Halohasta litchfieldiae: one gene and its partners. The protein of the gene in region 2 binds, or shares a complex with, the protein of the main gene of each other region. Links are inferred from orthologs where the notes say so. Each region holds a gene or a part of one and is shown on either strand. Other genes may lie near its edges. The genes, in order: HALTADL_RS03020, HALTADL_RS00920, HALTADL_RS13600, HALTADL_RS13595 and HALTADL_RS03015.

Region 1 (3,564 bases), 430 kb from region 2 along the record:
AGTTCCTCTTCGTCTTCGCCCTGGAACGGCGTCCCGTCGACGCGCCGTCCTTCGAGCGCACCAACCTTCCCGCCGAGCATTTCCAGCACGTGGCCCACAGTCATCCGCGATGGGAGTGCGTGTGGGTTCAGCACGAGGTCGGGAACGAGTCCTTCCTCGGTAAACGGCATATCTTCCTGTGGTGCCAAGTGGCCCACAACACCCTTCTGGCCGTGCCGGGAGGCGAACTTGTCACCAAGCTCTGGGATTCGCTCGTCTCGAACTTTGACCTTCGAGAGCTTCGAGCCGTCTTCGCCCTCCATCAGCGTGACCGTGTCGACGACGCCGTCCTCGCCCGAACGCATCGTCACCGAAGTCTCACGCCGCTTCTGCGGGCTAAGACCGCCCATATCGTCGGGTTCTTCGAGGAACCGCGGTGGGCTGGTCTTGCCGAGCAGGACCGAATTCTCGTCGACAACCGTCTCGGGGTTGACGAGCCCGTCGTCGTCGAGATGCGTGTAGGCGTCTTCCCCGCGTGCGCCGCGGACATCCTGACTTGGAATCTCGAAGTGGTCTTCCTGACCGCCGGGGTAGCGTCGTTCCTCGCCCTCGTAGGTGCGGAAGAAGTGCGACCGCATGAGCGCGCGGTCGACCGAGCCTTGGTTCATCACGAGTGCGTCCTCGATATTGAACCCTTCGTAGCTCATGACGGCGACCGTGAAGTTCTGGGCGGCGGGTCGCTCGTCGTAGTTGATCTGATCGGTGGTCTGGGTTTTGACCATCGAGAGCTGCGGGTAGTGCAGGAGGTGCTGACGCGTGTCGGGTCGGATCCGGTAGTTGGCGGATGGCAGCCCCAGCGACTGTTTCATCATCCCTGCGCCCATCGTAATCCGGGGACTGGCGTTGTGTTCCGGATACGGAATCATCCCTGCACCGATCCCGAAGATCAGCGACGGATCGATTTCGAGGTGGGTGTGCTTGTCGGTGAGGTCATCTTCGTCGACACCGATCAGGATGTCTTCTTCCTCTTCGGCGTCGATGAACTCGACGTAGCCGCGGTCGACGAGGTCCTCGAATTCGAGGTCGCCCTCGTCGACGGCCTCGATTTCCTCGTCACCGAGGAGCGGTTCGCCGTTTTCGACGACGATCAGTGGGCGGCGGGCCCGGCCAGCATCGGCGTTGATGATGACCTCTTGGGTCCGACCACGGACCGAGACGTTGACCATGTCCGAGACGTCGCCGCGGCGGCGGGCTTCTCGGATCTGTTCGGCGAGCTGTTCGGGGTCCGGGTGGGTTCCAACCAGACTACCGTTGACGTATACTTTCGCTTCTCGTGCCTGAGCCATTGTTAGTCGTCCGCCGGGGTGGTTCGTTCAATACTGTCAATGCCGGGGATCCCCTCGACTCCCATCGACGACAGCTCTCGTTTCAGTCCCTGTTCGTCCTCGATATCCTGGCTCAGCTCCATTGCCTGAGCGAAGTTCTTCACCAAACCACAGTTTGGCCCCTCCGGCGTCTCGGAGGGACAGATGCGACCCCACTGGGTCGCGTGCAGATCCCGTGCCTCGAAGTGCGGCTGCGAGCGACTCAGCGGCGAGCGAAGTCGGCGCAGGTGGGACAGAACCCCCATGTAGTCAGTTCGGTCGACCAGCTGGCTCACGCCGGAGCGGCCACCGACCCAATTACCAGTGGCAATCGGGTGTTCGAGTCGCTCGGTGAGCACGTCGGAACGGACGACGGTGCCGACCGAGAGATCACGGTTTCGCATGTTGGCGCGTTCGAGCTGATATTTCACGTCCCGGGAGAGCTTGTTGAGGGCTGTCCGGAACAGGTCGGTCATCAGATCGCCCGAGACCTTCAGCCGCTTGTTGGCGTAGTGGTCCTTGTCGTCGGCCTCGCGTCGGTCGAGAGCGAGCTCAAAGCAGGCTTCGGCCATTCGGCAGAGGTAGTAGGCCTTGTTGATGCGGATCTCCTCGTCTTCGGCACCCTCCTCGTGGAGGTGTGGCAGGAGATATCGATCAATGACGTAGTTGGCGCGTTTGAGCTGGTAGTTTTTGCCTTGCCCGGAGGCAACACGTTTTCCGAGGGTTTCGATTGCTTCCTCGGTGGTCTGGACTTCGGCTTCCTCCAGATTCTCCAGCATGAATTTGACGATCTCGGGGTCTTCCGACACACGGTGGACGATCTCCTGGTCGGATTCGAGCCCGAGTGCCCGGACGAGTGTGACGAAGTCGACGCTGCCCGAAACGGATGGGAAGCTGACTTCGAGCAGGCCTTCGCGGTTGCGCTCACAGAGAACGAGTGCGCGGTAGCCACGACGCTGGCTAAACGTTTTGGCGACCTGAATATCGTCGCCGTATTTCGTATCGTGTTCGGCCAGAATCTTGTTCGGGGCGAGGTCCTCGCTGGTCATCAGCACGCGCTCGGAGCCGTTGACGATGAAGTAGCCACCGGGGTCGACGGGGTCTTCACCGATCTCGATCAGTTCCTGATCCGAGAAGCCCTGAATGTTACAGTTCTGGGAGCCGACCATGATCGGCATGCGGCCGACCTTGGTTTCGGTGGAGTCGACGACCGTTTCGGGTTCGTCTTCGCCACCGCGGATGATCGACATCTCCATGAAAACGGGGGCTGCGTAGGTGATATTCCGGAGTCGCGCTTCCTGTGGGTACAGGAGTTCTTCGGAGCCGTCGGCCTCTCGCACACGCGGCGTGAGGATGCGGATGTCACCGAGTTCGACGTAGACGGGCTCTTGGCCCTCCTTGTCGCCGATGTCGGTGTCGATGGTCTCTTTTTCGTCGACGACCTGCTGCATGCCCTTGTCGAGAAAGGCGTTGAACGAGCGGAAGTGGTGTTCTGCGAGTCGGTCTTCCTCGAAATACTCCCGGGAGATCGTGCGTCGGTCTTGCCGGTTCATTCGATCACCAGTCGGTATGAGATTGCGGTTTCGGTTGTACGTGAGTCGCGGACGATTTTGAGGACGTCGCCCGGTGTGGCGTCGTCGGGAAGTGCTGGATCATTGGTTTTAATTTTCGGTAAGTCGGTACGGCTGAGATCATACTCCTCGAGAACCGATTCGATTTCGGGCTCATCGAGGATGATATGGTCTGGGACAAGTTCGTGTTGGCTGACATCTACCATGGGTGAGTTATCTGTTGGTGGGAAGAAGCTACTGTCACGAGATACTACAGCGAGTTAGAAAGCCGAGCCATTTAACAGTTGCCAACTTCGCCCGACACCAGCGGCTCACCGACCGCAGGAGGGCGTGATACTGTATGGCAGGCTGTCGACTACTATATGCTTTTGGGCCTGTTCGGTACCGGATACCACACGGCCTTCAAAAAGGAAGCCTTATTTGTGTCTCGGGGAGACGTTGTAGTACGGTTCGCCCGGATGGTGTAGTGGCCCATCATACAACCCTGTCACGGTTGTGACGCGGGTTCAAATCCCGCTCCGGGCGCTTTTTCCGACGAACAATAACGCTGAGCAGCGCGTTTGCGTGGCGCTACGCGCCACGACAGCGAACGGCGTAGCCGTGAGCGTAGCGTGTACTCAGCAACACCGTGAGTCGGTAAAACGACTCAC
Region 2 (3,567 bases):
TCGAGGAAGAACTGCTCGTCGTCGACTTCGTAATCGGGGTCCCGCGGCGTGAGGCGGACAATCGCACTCTGGACCGCTGGCTGGGGATCGAATGCTGTGTTGGGAACGTATTCGACGATCTCGACGTCAGCATAGTGTTGGGCGCTCACTGAGAGTCGACCGTACTCATCGGCGGCGACCTCGCTGGCCATCCGGTCGGCGAACTCCTTTTGAAACATCAAGACGAGCGGCTTGTCGAGCGGCAGGAGTCGAAACGCGATCTCGCTGGAGGCGCTGTAGGGGAGATTCGAGACGCAAGCCGAAAAGTCAGGAAGGTCGACTTCGAGCGCATCGCCTTCGATCACAGTTAGTTGCCCCGCATCGACAGCCTCGGCGAACTCCTCGCGGAGATGGGCGGCAAAGTTCGGGTCGCGCTCGATAACCGTGACGTGGTCGGCGACCGCGAGCAGGCGGTCGGTAAGTACGCCCGGTCCGCCACCGATTTCGAGGACGTGGGAGGTGTCTGCATCGTCGGGCAGAAAGCCGGGGATGCGGTCGACGACGCGGTCGTCGACCAGAAAGTGTTGGTCGAAATCCGGGTTGCCGCGGTTGCCAGCCCGCCGGATGAGGGCGTCCGGATCGCGGGTTCCGGGGTCAGAGTGGTCGGAAACAGTCATTGACCCACTTTCCGGCTCTGTCGGCCTAAACATCCCGCTTCTCGGTGGGTGGGTCTGTGACCTATCGTCTGATCGTTGCCATCGGTCGAGCGTCGACGGGTTACTCCGATCTGGCGAAGATTTTGTACTTCAGATCCTCGTCCCGAATTTCTTCTTCGATTCGCTCGATCAGGACCTCCTTGGGTCGGTGGAGCCCGCCCACGCGCTCGGAGAGTTCCTCGAAGCTCTCGAAAGGTCCCCGCTTCCGTGTGTCGAGGATCTTGTTTCGGAGTTTTTTGCCGATCCCGGGCAGCAGATTCAGTTGGTGGAGCCGGAGCGTGATCGGCTGGGCCTCGTTGTAGAAGTCGACAAAGCGCCCTTCGTCGGCGTCGATGATCGCCTCGATTGCGTACTCCAGTTCAGATTGGGCCGAACTGGTGAGGTCGTCGAACTCGATCTGTTGGAGGGTGTCGATCTGTTCGTCATCCAGCGGATCGACCGCCACGCGGTCGACGATATTAATATCCGCCTCGTCGGTCAGCGTGAGTTCGAAGAGATCGAAAGAATCCTCGGTGAGGGCGTAGGCGACGGGGTTTTTCTGATACTGTGGTCGGTTGTCGTCGGACCGACCGTGAGGGAGATAATCGAGAACAACGGCGTGGGTCGTCGACTCGTCGTCATCACCAGTACCGTTCTCGGAGTTGGACATACAGGATGGTACGGCGACAAGCCACTTAAAAAATCGCCTACGGCTGATACAACATGGGCGTCGCTATCTGTACGGAGCGCCGAAGAGACGAAGCACGTGGTCCACAACGGGAATGAGTCCCGTGGCCCACAGCAGTTAGACGTATTTCGAGACGAGATTCAGGATCTCGTCGAGTTCGTCGCCGTCGAGCGCAAAGCGCTCTTTGGCGTAGATCGACCGCAGTTCGGTGCGGTCCTGCGGGAGGATGTCGACGATCTTGTGGGCGGTCTTCTCGTTGACCTTGTCGAGTTCGATCAGCTGGTCGACGAGTTCGCGGGCTTCCTCGGGGTCGAGCACCGCATAGCGGTTGACGTGTTCGATGGCACGCGCAAGTTCGTAGCGCAGCTCACGGTCCTCGTCGGCCGCGCGCTCGGCTTCGACCTCGCCGAGGAGTGGTTTGACCTCCGAGATGGTAATGTACTCCTCGTCGACTTTCTCCTTGAAGATAGTCATTCAGTCTGTTCTTTGAGGTGGGCGGCGCGGGCGATGACCGTTTTGTCCTTGCCGCCATCGTTGATTGCGACCGTAAAGGCGCTGCCCTGTTTCCCGGTTACCTCACCGGTGAGACCGTTGAAGCGCGGGTGGAACCGCCCTTCTCGCACGCTCGGGTCGAGTGTGAGGTGGACCTTCTGGCCCGCCTCGAACTCCTGGATTGCGCGCTGTGGCGGCGATGTGCCACGGTCGCGTGGGTCGTTCGATAGCTTTCCTCGCGTCCCCTTCATGGGCCCATTGGAACTCGGCATAGTCGTGGGTTCGAATACTTGCGGTTCGCTTATAAAACGTGCGTTCCGCGCCTGCCACGTCACTTACCCCCACGGTCGACCCTCAGCGGCTAAAAAACTCCGAGACCTTGTCCCGAATGGAGCTGTCCTCGCCGAGTTTGAGGTAGTAGGCGTCGCCGCTGTCCTCGTAGTAGTTCTCGATATGGCGCGTAATCCGAAAGCCGAGGTGTTCGTAGAACCCGAGTGCGTCTTCGTTTGTCGTGCGCGCGTGGCAGGTCACCGTGTTGTGTTCGGTGGCGATTTCGGCAATCAGTCGCTGGCCGTAGCCTCGCCCGCGGGCATCGGGTCGGACAGCCAAAAACAGAATGTAGCCATCGCGGCGAACCGAGGCAAAGGCGACCAGCTCGCCGTCCTCGAAAAACAGATGCGTCGACGACCGTCGATAGGCGTCGATAAAGAAGCCGCGGCGCTGTTTGAGCACACCCTCTTTATTGTGGATGTGTTCTTTCAGCTGCCAGGCGGCGTCGACGTAGTCGGTTTCACCCGCCGCGTCGACTCGTTTCTCGACGGTCGCGCTCACTAACCTGTATATTGCCCACAAGCATATTAACTCCTCCGGGCTATCGAGGCCCGACTCGCCCCGAAGCTATCTCCCGATCCACACAGTTTCCCGACCCAGATTGTTCCTGATCCACGGCGCGCTCCGAGACGGACTCACCAGCCGAGTCGAAGCCGTCATGTCGACAGCGATCAAATAGCCAGCAATGGGCTACAGGCTTCGGGAGCACACCGCCGATATCGCTGTCGAGGCGACCGCGCCGGATCTCGGCGGCCTCTTCGGGGCGATTGCCGACGGACTGGCCGCCGCGATGTGCGAGTCGATCTCCGAAGACTGCGGCGACCGCTTCGAGATCGAGTGTCGCGCCGAATCGGTCGAGGCACTGCTGTATGAGTATCTCGACCAACTCATCTACGAACGGGACGTGCGACTGGTGCTGCCTGTCGACAACGAAGCCCAAGTCCGCGAACCTGATCAAAACGAATGGCTTGTTACCGCCAGCGCGCGCGGTGTGCCACTGGCCGAGGTCTCTGCCCGCGAGATCAAAGCCGTCACCTACTCCGAAATGGACGTCGACCGGCGCGATGCTGGTTGGTACGGCTACGTTGTTTTTGATGTCTGAGCTGAACACTCGTCAGAACTGAAGAGATCGTTGCAGTTAGGACCCCGAAGCTACTATCTCGGGTATGACCACCCATCTTCGTCGTAGCCTCGGTGTTTGTGCCGCCATGGTGGCCACACTCGCCGCCTTCGTCGGCTCCGTAACCGCACACGTTGAGTATGTCAAGCCATCCGGCAGTCAGCCAGCGAACGTCGTCGACTTCCTCGTCGCGGCGTTCACGACCCCATTCATCATCGCCACGCTAATCGGTGGCTTTCTCGCTGTCGTCGGGGGAATTGCGG
Region 3 (3,396 bases), 2.5 Mb from region 2 along the record:
GACTATTACTACGCCAAAAAAATCGTAGGAGTTCGAAACCGATTATAGGTCGGCTTCGAAGTCTTCGAGCGCGAACATCGTGCCAGCGTTGCGGCGGTCGAGCGTCTCGTTGGCCAGCAGCCAGTAGACGACAGACAGCGCGCGTCGACCCTTGTTGTTCGTCGGGATAACCAGGTCGACGTTGCTGACCTGATTATTCGAGTCACACATTGCGATGACCGGGATGCCAACCGTGATCGCCTCTTTGACCGCTTGGGCGTCACCGATTGGGTCCGTAACCACAAGCACGTCAGGCTCGATGTAGCCTGCGTAGTCGGGGTTGGTCAGCGTGCCGGGGATGAACCGACCCGTGCGAGCGCGTGCGCCGATTGCCTCGGCAAACTTCTCGGCTGGGAATCGACCATACTGCCGCGAGGAGGTGACAAGCACCTGCTCTGGGTCGTAGCCCGCGAGGAAGTCAGCCGCCGTGCGGATGCGGCTGTCGGTCTGGCTCACATCGAGGACGTAAAGACCGTCGTCACGGACGCGGTGGATGAACCGCTCCATGTCCTTGGTCTTCTGTTGGGTCCCGATGTGGACACCTGCGCTGAGGTAGTCCTCGACGGGGATGAGGAGGTCGACATCGTCGTCCGGCATGACATTGTCATCGAACGGCGAGGACTCCTCTTCTTCCTCGTCTTCTGGTTCGGCCTCGGCGGCTGCCTCGTCGGCAGACTCCTCGGCGTCCGGTTCGGCTTCGACAGGCTCGTCGTCGACTGGGGCCTCGTCGACCTCGTCGGGCTCGTCCTGTGTCTCTACGGTTTCGGTTTCGTTGTCGCTCATACTGCGTCTTCCGCGATTCTGATAAGTTCGTTCAGCTTGGCGGTTCGCTCGCCCGCAACCGTGCCGGTCTTGATGTAGTCGGCGTCGGTTGCGACCGCGAGGTGTGCAATCGTCGTGTCTTCGGTTTCGCCCGAGCGGTGAGAGATGATCGTCTTGTACTCGTTTCGAACCGCCAGTTCGATCGCGTCGAAGGTATCCGACAGCGAACCGATCTGGTTTGGTTTGATGAGGATGCTGTTGCCAGCGCCGGTTTCGATTCCCTCTTCGAGCCGCGAGACGTTGGTCACGAACAGGTCGTCACCACAGATCATCGTCCGGTCACCGACCAGCTCGGTGATCTCGGCGAACGCCTCGTAGTCGTTCTCGTCGAGTGGGTCCTCGACATACGCGAGGTCGTACTCCTCGACCAGATCGACCATATACTCGATCTGCTCGTCGGTCGACTTCTCTTCGTCGCTGTAGACGTAGGAGTCGCTGTCCTCGTCGTACATCTCGGTGGCTGCAACGTCGAGTCCGAATCGGATCTCGAAGCCGACCGCCTCCGAAACGCGGGAGGTCGCCTCCTCCATGATCTCGAAGGCTTCGGCGTCCGAAATCGGGGGTGCCCATGCACCCTCGTCGCCTTTGCCTGCGCCGATGCCACGCTCGTCGAGGATGTTGCCAGCCTCGCCGTGGACTTTCGCGTTAGCGAAGACGGCCTCTTCGACACTCGGCGCACCGACGGGTGCGGCGAGGAACTCTTGGATATCGGTGGCGTCTTTGGCGTGTTCGCCGCCGCCAATCACGTTCCCGAGCGGAATCGGGAAGTTGTCGCCGCGGAACGCGCCGCCGAGGTGCTGGTACAGCGGGGCACCGAGCACGTCTGCGCCGGCCTTTGCGGCGGCCATCGAGATGGCGACCGCGCTGTTTGCGCCGATCTCCGAGAAGTTATCCGTGCCGTCTGCGGCACGAAGTGCGCCGTCGACCGCGCGCTGGTCGCCAGCGTAGACGGTGTCGACGAGTCGGGGGACCGCATGTTCTCTCGCGTTGGCAATCGCCTCGTTGGCCGGGAGTTCGATTGCCTCGTACTCGCCGGTCGAAGCGCCCGAGGGCGCTGCCGCACGGCCGAAGCCGCCGGATTCGGTGAGTACATCCGCTTCAACCGTGGGGTTGCCACGGGAGTCGAGCACACGTCGTAGGGAAACTGAGCTGATTTGTGTCATGGTTAGTCTCGTTTGACCGTGAACGGCAACACGCCCGCGTCGTACTCCTCTGCCGCGATGAGGATGGGCTCGCTCTGGGCGGTCTCAACGAGGACCGGCGCACCGTAGGAGATCTGCAGTGCGCGCGCCCCGAGAATGCGGGCTTTCTCGTAGCGGTTGTACTGGCCTCTCATTGGTAGGGGGCAACAACGTCGACGAGATCTGTGTGCGACACCATCATGCGCCGACAGCAGTGACGGGTCACGCCGAGGTCGTCGAGGACCTCAGCGGGATCTTCGCCACTCTCGGACCGTTCGTCGAACTCCTCGTAGTGTTCACCGATGACATTGCCACAGGTGAAACACCGGACTGGGATCATCATAGTTGGGTCACCTTAGCGGTAGGACTTCTGGTAGCGGGCACGGGCACCAGGGCCACCCCATTTTTTGGGTTCGGACTGCCGAACGTCGTTGACCAGCAGCGAGCGGTCGAACTGCATGTATGCTTCACGCAGTTCAGCATCATTAAGATGCTGCACAAGTCCACGGGCCAGCGCCGTCCGAACGGCGTCTGCCTGACCACTGAAGCCGCCACCGTTGACAGTGACGTCGATGTCGACGCTGTCACGAAGGTCGTCGCCCGCGATGCGGAACGGTTCGAGCATCTTGAGACGTGCCATCTCCGGTTCAACCAGCTCGACTGGCTGGGAGTTGATACGAATACGACCCTCGCCCTCGCGCACGGTGGCGCGAGCGACGGCCGTCTTCTTTTTGCCTGATGTGTTAGTTACCATGTGACGTTCGCTCCCAGTTTCTCCGAGACCTCTCCCAGAGAAATGAATTTGATGTTCGACAGGCGGTCCAGTGAGGTGCCGTCGAGAACTTCGCCCTCTTCGTCGTACGGGTTGCCGACGTAGACGCGGACGTTCTCGAAGGCCTCACGGCCGTGTTTCTTTTTGTACGGGATCATCCCACGAATCGCGCGCTTGAAGATGCGGTCGGGCCGTTTCGGGTAGTACGGGCCGCGATCCGAACCAAGCTCTGCGCGTGTTCGGTAGGTGTCCAGTGTATCCTCTTTGTTCCCGGTGATGACGGCGTGTTCGGCGTTGACCACCGCGACACGCTGTCCGGAGAGGACCTTCTGTGCGACCTCGCTGGCGACGCGACCGAGAATACAGTCTCGGGCATCGACGACGACGTCGACCTCGAACTCGGCTGCGCTCATCGAATCACCCGGACGTTCGTTCCGTCTGGATTCGACTCGATGATTTCTTCGAGGCTCACTGCGTCGCCGACCTGCCCGATCTTCGTTTGGGCTGTCGACGAGAAGTCGACGGCGGCGACGGTGACGTTCGTTTCAAGCACACCACTGCCCAGGACCTTTCCTGGAACAA
Region 4 (3,597 bases), 2.5 Mb from region 2 along the record:
CCGCTGGACGACTTCGAGATCGGTGACACCGTCACGGTCGCACTCGATGTCGAAGGGCCGGCGACCGCCTACTCGGGCGATATCGAATCGTCCGATCCGCTGGTCGAGCCAGCCGATCAGAACGTGCCGATCATCGAGCTCAAAGAGGGCCAGCGCCTGGAGTTCGAGGCCGAGGCAGTCTTGGACCACGGCAAAAGCCACGCCAAACATCAGGGCGGCGTCTCGGTCGGCTTCCGTCACCTCCAGCAGGTTGAGGTCGGTGACGACATCGGCGAGTTCGACGACCAAGAGCCACAGATCCTTCGCGGGGTTATCGAAACCGAAGACGGCGAACTCGTTCTCACCAACGAGTTCGACAACGATCTCACGAATCGGTACCCCGGCAAGGAACTCGAAGTGACCGACGTGCCCGGAGCCTACGTCTTCCACGTGGAGACTGACGGCTCCTTCTCGGTTGAGGAACTAGTGCTTCGCGCCGCCGAATCGATCGGTGCCCGCGCGGACGAACTACACGACGCAGTTACGGCCTAACGAAACCCACATGACCACACCACTCTCGATCCAACTGGCCGCCCGCGCTGCTGGTGAGACACCTGTCTCGCCATCGCTCGGGGGTCGACACGGTCGCCTGATGACAGGCCGACAGTGTGGGAGGATCGAAAGTGGTAATAGGTGGAGTGGAGTACACCGGAGTGCGAGCAGGGATAGCCAAGTCTGGCCAACGGCGCAGCGTTCAGGGCGCTGTCCTGTAGAGGTCCGCAGGTTCAAATCCTGCTCCCTGCACTCCGTTTTCTATCAGGAGCATTATAATGAGCAGTAAGACGAATCCGAGACTTCAGAGTCTCATCGCCGAGCTGAAGACGGCCGCGGGCGACTCCGATGCCGCAGTCTGGCAGGACGTCGCCGACCGTCTCGAAAAGCCACGGCGCACCCACGCAGAAGTCAATCTCGGTCGCATCGAACGGTACGCCCGTGACGATGAGACCATTGTTGTTCCAGGAAAGGTCCTGGGCAGTGGTGTGCTTGAAACGAACGTCACCGTCGCCGCCGTCGACTTCTCGTCGACAGCCCAAACGAAGATCGGGCAGGTCGGCGACGCAGTGAGCCTCGAAGAAATCATCGAGTCGAATCCAGACGGAACGAACGTCCGGGTGATTCGATGAGCGCAGCCGAGTTCGAGGTCGACGTCGTCGTCGATGCCCGAGACTGTATTCTCGGTCGCGTCGCCAGCGAGGTCGCACAGAAGGTCCTCTCCGGACAGCGTGTCGCGGTGGTCAACGCCGAACACGCCGTCATCACCGGGAACAAAGAGGATACACTGGACACCTACCGAACACGCGCAGAGCTTGGTTCGGATCGCGGCCCGTACTACCCGAAACGGCCCGACCGCATCTTCAAGCGCGCGATTCGTGGGATGATCCCGTACAAAAAGAAACACGGCCGTGAGGCCTTCGAGAACGTCCGCGTCTACGTCGGCAACCCGTACGACGAAGAGGGCGAAGTTCTCGACGGCACCTCACTGGACCGCCTGTCGAACATCAAATTCATTTCTCTGGGAGAGGTCTCGGAGAAACTGGGAGCGAACGTCACATGGTAACTAACACATCAGGCAAAAAGAAGACGGCCGTCGCTCGCGCCACCGTGCGCGAGGGCGAGGGTCGTATTCGTATCAACTCCCAGCCAGTCGAGCTGGTTGAACCGGAGATGGCACGTCTCAAGATGCTCGAACCGTTCCGCATCGCGGGCGACGACCTTCGTGACAGCGTCGACATCGACGTCACTGTCAACGGTGGCGGCTTCAGTGGTCAGGCAGACGCCGTTCGGACGGCGCTGGCCCGTGGACTTGTGCAGCATCTTAATGATGCTGAACTGCGTGAAGCATACATGCAGTTCGACCGCTCGCTGCTGGTCAACGACGTTCGGCAGTCCGAACCCAAAAAATGGGGTGGCCCTGGTGCCCGTGCCCGCTACCAGAAGTCCTACCGCTAAGGTGACCCAACTATGATGATCCCAGTCCGGTGTTTCACCTGTGGCAATGTCATCGGTGAACACTACGAGGAGTTCGACGAACGGTCCGAGAGTGGCGAAGATCCCGCTGAGGTCCTCGACGACCTCGGCGTGACCCGTCACTGCTGTCGGCGCATGATGGTGTCGCACACAGATCTCGTCGACGTTGTTGCCCCCTACCAATGAGAGGCCAGTACAACCGCTACGAGAAAGCCCGCATTCTCGGGGCGCGCGCACTGCAGATCTCCTACGGTGCGCCGGTCCTCGTTGAGACCGCCCAGAGCGAGCCCATCCTCATCGCGGCAGAGGAGTACGACGCGGGCGTGTTGCCGTTCACGGTCAAACGAGACTAACCATGACACAAATCAGCTCAGTTTCCCTACGACGTGTGCTCGACTCCCGTGGCAACCCCACGGTTGAAGCGGATGTACTCACCGAATCCGGCGGCTTCGGCCGTGCGGCAGCGCCCTCGGGCGCTTCGACCGGCGAGTACGAGGCAATCGAACTCCCGGCCAACGAGGCGATTGCCAACGCGAGAGAACATGCGGTCCCCCGACTCGTCGACACCGTCTACGCTGGCGACCAGCGCGCGGTCGACGGCGCACTTCGTGCCGCAGACGGCACGGATAACTTCTCGGAGATCGGCGCAAACAGCGCGGTCGCCATCTCGATGGCCGCCGCAAAGGCCGGCGCAGACGTGCTCGGTGCCCCGCTGTACCAGCACCTCGGCGGCGCGTTCCGCGGCGACAACTTCCCGATTCCGCTCGGGAACGTGATTGGCGGCGGCGAACACGCCAAAGACGCCACCGATATCCAAGAGTTCCTCGCCGCACCCGTCGGTGCGCCGAGTGTCGAAGAGGCCGTCTTCGCTAACGCGAAAGTCCACGGCGAGGCTGGCAACATCCTCGACGAGCGTGGCATCGGCGCAGGCAAAGGCGACGAGGGTGCATGGGCACCCCCGATTTCGGACGCCGAAGCCTTCGAGATCATGGAGGAGGCGACCTCCCGCGTTTCGGAGGCGGTCGGCTTCGAGATCCGATTCGGACTCGACGTTGCAGCCACCGAGATGTACGACGAGGACAGCGACTCCTACGTCTACAGCGACGAAGAGAAGTCGACCGACGAGCAGATCGAGTATATGGTCGATCTGGTCGAGGAGTACGACCTCGCGTATGTCGAGGACCCACTCGACGAGAACGACTACGAGGCGTTCGCCGAGATCACCGAGCTGGTCGGTGACCGGACGATGATCTGTGGTGACGACCTGTTCGTGACCAACGTCTCGCGGCTCGAAGAGGGAATCGAAACCGGCGCTGGCAACAGCATCCTCATCAAACCAAACCAGATCGGTTCGCTGTCGGATACCTTCGACGCGATCGAACTGGCGGTTCGAAACGAGTACAAGACGATCATCTCTCACCGCTCGGGCGAAACCGAAGACACGACGATTGCACACCTCGCGGTCGCAACCGACGCCGACTACATCAAGACCGGCACGGTTGCGGGCGAGCGAACCGCCAAGCTGAACGAACTTATCAGAATCGCGGAAGACGCAGTATGAGCGACAACGAAACCGAAACCGTAGAGACA
Region 5 (3,408 bases), 430 kb from region 2 along the record:
AGATGCGACCCCACTGGGTCGCGTGCAGATCCCGTGCCTCGAAGTGCGGCTGCGAGCGACTCAGCGGCGAGCGAAGTCGGCGCAGGTGGGACAGAACCCCCATGTAGTCAGTTCGGTCGACCAGCTGGCTCACGCCGGAGCGGCCACCGACCCAATTACCAGTGGCAATCGGGTGTTCGAGTCGCTCGGTGAGCACGTCGGAACGGACGACGGTGCCGACCGAGAGATCACGGTTTCGCATGTTGGCGCGTTCGAGCTGATATTTCACGTCCCGGGAGAGCTTGTTGAGGGCTGTCCGGAACAGGTCGGTCATCAGATCGCCCGAGACCTTCAGCCGCTTGTTGGCGTAGTGGTCCTTGTCGTCGGCCTCGCGTCGGTCGAGAGCGAGCTCAAAGCAGGCTTCGGCCATTCGGCAGAGGTAGTAGGCCTTGTTGATGCGGATCTCCTCGTCTTCGGCACCCTCCTCGTGGAGGTGTGGCAGGAGATATCGATCAATGACGTAGTTGGCGCGTTTGAGCTGGTAGTTTTTGCCTTGCCCGGAGGCAACACGTTTTCCGAGGGTTTCGATTGCTTCCTCGGTGGTCTGGACTTCGGCTTCCTCCAGATTCTCCAGCATGAATTTGACGATCTCGGGGTCTTCCGACACACGGTGGACGATCTCCTGGTCGGATTCGAGCCCGAGTGCCCGGACGAGTGTGACGAAGTCGACGCTGCCCGAAACGGATGGGAAGCTGACTTCGAGCAGGCCTTCGCGGTTGCGCTCACAGAGAACGAGTGCGCGGTAGCCACGACGCTGGCTAAACGTTTTGGCGACCTGAATATCGTCGCCGTATTTCGTATCGTGTTCGGCCAGAATCTTGTTCGGGGCGAGGTCCTCGCTGGTCATCAGCACGCGCTCGGAGCCGTTGACGATGAAGTAGCCACCGGGGTCGACGGGGTCTTCACCGATCTCGATCAGTTCCTGATCCGAGAAGCCCTGAATGTTACAGTTCTGGGAGCCGACCATGATCGGCATGCGGCCGACCTTGGTTTCGGTGGAGTCGACGACCGTTTCGGGTTCGTCTTCGCCACCGCGGATGATCGACATCTCCATGAAAACGGGGGCTGCGTAGGTGATATTCCGGAGTCGCGCTTCCTGTGGGTACAGGAGTTCTTCGGAGCCGTCGGCCTCTCGCACACGCGGCGTGAGGATGCGGATGTCACCGAGTTCGACGTAGACGGGCTCTTGGCCCTCCTTGTCGCCGATGTCGGTGTCGATGGTCTCTTTTTCGTCGACGACCTGCTGCATGCCCTTGTCGAGAAAGGCGTTGAACGAGCGGAAGTGGTGTTCTGCGAGTCGGTCTTCCTCGAAATACTCCCGGGAGATCGTGCGTCGGTCTTGCCGGTTCATTCGATCACCAGTCGGTATGAGATTGCGGTTTCGGTTGTACGTGAGTCGCGGACGATTTTGAGGACGTCGCCCGGTGTGGCGTCGTCGGGAAGTGCTGGATCATTGGTTTTAATTTTCGGTAAGTCGGTACGGCTGAGATCATACTCCTCGAGAACCGATTCGATTTCGGGCTCATCGAGGATGATATGGTCTGGGACAAGTTCGTGTTGGCTGACATCTACCATGGGTGAGTTATCTGTTGGTGGGAAGAAGCTACTGTCACGAGATACTACAGCGAGTTAGAAAGCCGAGCCATTTAACAGTTGCCAACTTCGCCCGACACCAGCGGCTCACCGACCGCAGGAGGGCGTGATACTGTATGGCAGGCTGTCGACTACTATATGCTTTTGGGCCTGTTCGGTACCGGATACCACACGGCCTTCAAAAAGGAAGCCTTATTTGTGTCTCGGGGAGACGTTGTAGTACGGTTCGCCCGGATGGTGTAGTGGCCCATCATACAACCCTGTCACGGTTGTGACGCGGGTTCAAATCCCGCTCCGGGCGCTTTTTCCGACGAACAATAACGCTGAGCAGCGCGTTTGCGTGGCGCTACGCGCCACGACAGCGAACGGCGTAGCCGTGAGCGTAGCGTGTACTCAGCAACACCGTGAGTCGGTAAAACGACTCACTGAGGGATTTGAACTAAGGAGCGACGCGAACGTAGTGAGCAGAGCGACCGAAGTTCAAATCCCGCTCCGGCCAGTCGACCAGCGACCGGACAACGTGGTCGATCCGTCGACCGGCCAGTGGCACGGTATCGCACGACGGGGCGGGGGCAACTAATAAGCCTTAAACGTCTGCCCCGGATACGAATGGTTGCAGGAAGCCCGGATGGTGTAGTGGCCCATCATACAACCCTGTCACGGTTGTGACGCGGGTTCAAATCCCGCTCCGGGCGTTTTCTCGGATTCAACTTTCATGAGCGACCGGTTTACCGTGTCGCGACTAGTTCTAAATCCGAGAAACGACTGTCTGCGGATTTGAACCAAGGAGTGAAGCGAACGCAGAGAGCGAAACGACTGAGGTTCAAATCCCGCTCCGGGCACTACTTAATTATATTTACTTAGAACAGTCGACCTTCCGTCGACTCACATTCGGTCAAGTCGACGCAGTATAAGAAACCCACCAACGCCGAGCAGGGTGACCACCAGCGTCACGAGAATAAACAGGCCGGCGACGGTGGGATAGACCAGCGCAAGCGCGATGAAGAACGTGAAGGCAAACAGGCTAAAGAGGACGAGAAACAGACCGAGGGCGGGCCGTTGGGCGGTTGCGAGTGCGATCCGCTCTTTCAGTGTGAGCTCCCCAAAATCAACATCTGCGGCCCGCTCTCCGGACGAGGGGTCGACGCGTTCGTCGCCCGGCGGTTGTGCTGAGTCAGCCATATTCCCTTATTTGGACCCCTAATTCCTGAGTGTGTCGCTTACAACCGTTCGTCCCAATCGAGCCACTCGTATTCCCAGCCCGACGGCGCGAAGTAGCCCTGCTCGTCGAACTCGCTGTCCTCGCGTTCGGTGCGGTTGCGAACCGGGGTGCTTGCCTGCTCGCCGTCGACCAACATCGGTCGGAACCGCACTGGGCCGAATTCGGCAGCCGTCTCGACGGTCCGACTCTTGGGATCGCGCTCAAAGGCTACGAGCGTTTGACTGGTCGTGCCCTGTGGGATGACCAGTCGACCACCGGGAGCGAGTTGGTCGACCAGCGCGCGCGGTGGCTCGATGACCGAACTCTCGACCAAAATACGGTCAAACGGGGCGTACTCGGGGTAGCCGTTGGCTCCGTCTCGGCGGTCGACCAAGACGTGGTCGTAGCCCGTCGACTGGAGGTTCTGGCGGGCCAGCGAGACGAGTTGGCGGTCGAGATCGATAGCGTGGACGTGTCGACCGCCGACGATTTCGGCGAGTGCGGCGGCGGTGTATCCGACCCCCGAGCCGACGATCAGCGTCTCATCGCCTGACTGAGCATCCAGCGCGATCAGG

The links.
Region 1: HALTADL_RS00920 (region 2) and HALTADL_RS03020 share a complex: the UniProt entries of both Methanocaldococcus jannaschii proteins name them as parts of the RNA polymerase complex. The link is inferred for Halohasta litchfieldiae from one-to-one orthologs.
Region 3: HALTADL_RS00920 (region 2) and HALTADL_RS13600 share a complex: the UniProt entries of both Methanocaldococcus jannaschii proteins name them as parts of the RNA polymerase complex. The link is inferred for Halohasta litchfieldiae from one-to-one orthologs.
Region 4: HALTADL_RS00920 (region 2) and HALTADL_RS13595 share a complex: the UniProt entries of both Methanocaldococcus jannaschii proteins name them as parts of the RNA polymerase complex. The link is inferred for Halohasta litchfieldiae from one-to-one orthologs.
Region 5: HALTADL_RS00920 (region 2) and HALTADL_RS03015 share a complex: the UniProt entries of both Methanocaldococcus jannaschii proteins name them as parts of the RNA polymerase complex. The link is inferred for Halohasta litchfieldiae from one-to-one orthologs.

The regions. Positions count from the first base shown.
Region 1 is NZ_CP024845.1:603,227-606,790, reverse strand. The notes cover bases 613-3,564. They hold HALTADL_RS03020 (DNA-directed RNA polymerase subunit B''), read right to left. Parts: upstream 2,897-3,564; coding sequence 1,328-2,896; downstream 613-1,327. Other genes in these bases: HALTADL_RS03015 (DNA-directed RNA polymerase subunit H), read right to left, coding at 2,893-3,120; rpoB (DNA-directed RNA polymerase subunit B), read right to left, coding at 613-1,325. Outside these bases: more of rpoB, read right to left, coding at 1-612. UniProt on the Methanocaldococcus jannaschii protein: DNA-dependent RNA polymerase (RNAP) catalyzes the transcription of DNA into RNA using the four ribonucleoside triphosphates as substrates. The Rpo2 subunit (Rpo2N and Rpo2C in this organism) is implicated in DNA promoter recognition and in nucleotide binding.
Region 2 is NZ_CP024845.1:175,062-178,628, forward strand. The notes cover bases 159-3,113. They hold HALTADL_RS00920 (RNA polymerase Rpb4 family protein), read right to left. Parts: upstream 1,837-3,113; coding sequence 1,480-1,836; downstream 159-1,479. Other genes in these bases: HALTADL_RS00910 (16S ribosomal RNA methyltransferase A), read right to left, coding at 159-656; HALTADL_RS00915 (DUF655 domain-containing protein), read right to left, coding at 757-1,344; HALTADL_RS00925 (50S ribosomal protein L21e), read right to left, coding at 1,833-2,126; HALTADL_RS00930 (GNAT family N-acetyltransferase), read right to left, coding at 2,209-2,685; HALTADL_RS00935 (archease), read left to right, coding at 2,870-3,113. Also shown: more of HALTADL_RS00910, read right to left, coding at 1-158; more of HALTADL_RS00935, read left to right, coding at 3,114-3,286; HALTADL_RS00940 (DoxX family protein), read left to right, coding at 3,351-3,567. UniProt on the Methanocaldococcus jannaschii protein: DNA-dependent RNA polymerase (RNAP) catalyzes the transcription of DNA into RNA using the four ribonucleoside triphosphates as substrates. This subunit is less well bound than the others.
Region 3 is NZ_CP024845.1:2,694,904-2,698,299, reverse strand. The notes cover bases 613-3,396. They hold HALTADL_RS13600 (DNA-directed RNA polymerase subunit K), read right to left. Parts: upstream 2,198-3,396; coding sequence 2,027-2,197; downstream 613-2,026. Other genes in these bases: HALTADL_RS13580 (50S ribosomal protein L18e), read right to left, coding at 3,224-3,396; HALTADL_RS13585 (50S ribosomal protein L13), read right to left, coding at 2,790-3,227; HALTADL_RS13590 (30S ribosomal protein S9), read right to left, coding at 2,398-2,796; HALTADL_RS13595 (DNA-directed RNA polymerase subunit N), read right to left, coding at 2,194-2,385; eno (phosphopyruvate hydratase), read right to left, coding at 819-2,024. Also shown: more of rpsB, read right to left, coding at 43-612. UniProt on the Methanocaldococcus jannaschii protein: DNA-dependent RNA polymerase (RNAP) catalyzes the transcription of DNA into RNA using the four ribonucleoside triphosphates as substrates.
Region 4 is NZ_CP024845.1:2,693,914-2,697,510, forward strand. Bases 613-3,597 are described here. They hold HALTADL_RS13595 (DNA-directed RNA polymerase subunit N), read left to right. Parts: upstream 613-2,001; coding sequence 2,002-2,193; downstream 2,194-3,597. Other genes in these bases: HALTADL_RS13580 (50S ribosomal protein L18e), read left to right, coding at 810-1,163; HALTADL_RS13585 (50S ribosomal protein L13), read left to right, coding at 1,160-1,597; HALTADL_RS13590 (30S ribosomal protein S9), read left to right, coding at 1,591-1,989; HALTADL_RS13600 (DNA-directed RNA polymerase subunit K), read left to right, coding at 2,190-2,360; eno (phosphopyruvate hydratase), read left to right, coding at 2,363-3,568. Outside these bases: HALTADL_RS13570 (DNA-directed RNA polymerase subunit D), read left to right, coding at 1-531. UniProt on the Methanocaldococcus jannaschii protein: DNA-dependent RNA polymerase (RNAP) catalyzes the transcription of DNA into RNA using the four ribonucleoside triphosphates as substrates.
Region 5 is NZ_CP024845.1:601,877-605,284, reverse strand. Bases 1-2,796 are described here. They hold HALTADL_RS03015 (DNA-directed RNA polymerase subunit H), read right to left. Parts: upstream 1,615-2,796; coding sequence 1,387-1,614; downstream 1-1,386. Other genes in these bases: HALTADL_RS03000 (hypothetical protein), read right to left, coding at 2,518-2,796; HALTADL_RS03020 (DNA-directed RNA polymerase subunit B''), read right to left, coding at 1-1,390. Also shown: more of HALTADL_RS03000, read right to left, coding at 2,797-2,814; HALTADL_RS02995 (protein-L-isoaspartate O-methyltransferase family protein), read right to left, coding at 2,853-3,408. UniProt on the Methanocaldococcus jannaschii protein: DNA-dependent RNA polymerase (RNAP) catalyzes the transcription of DNA into RNA using the four ribonucleoside triphosphates as substrates.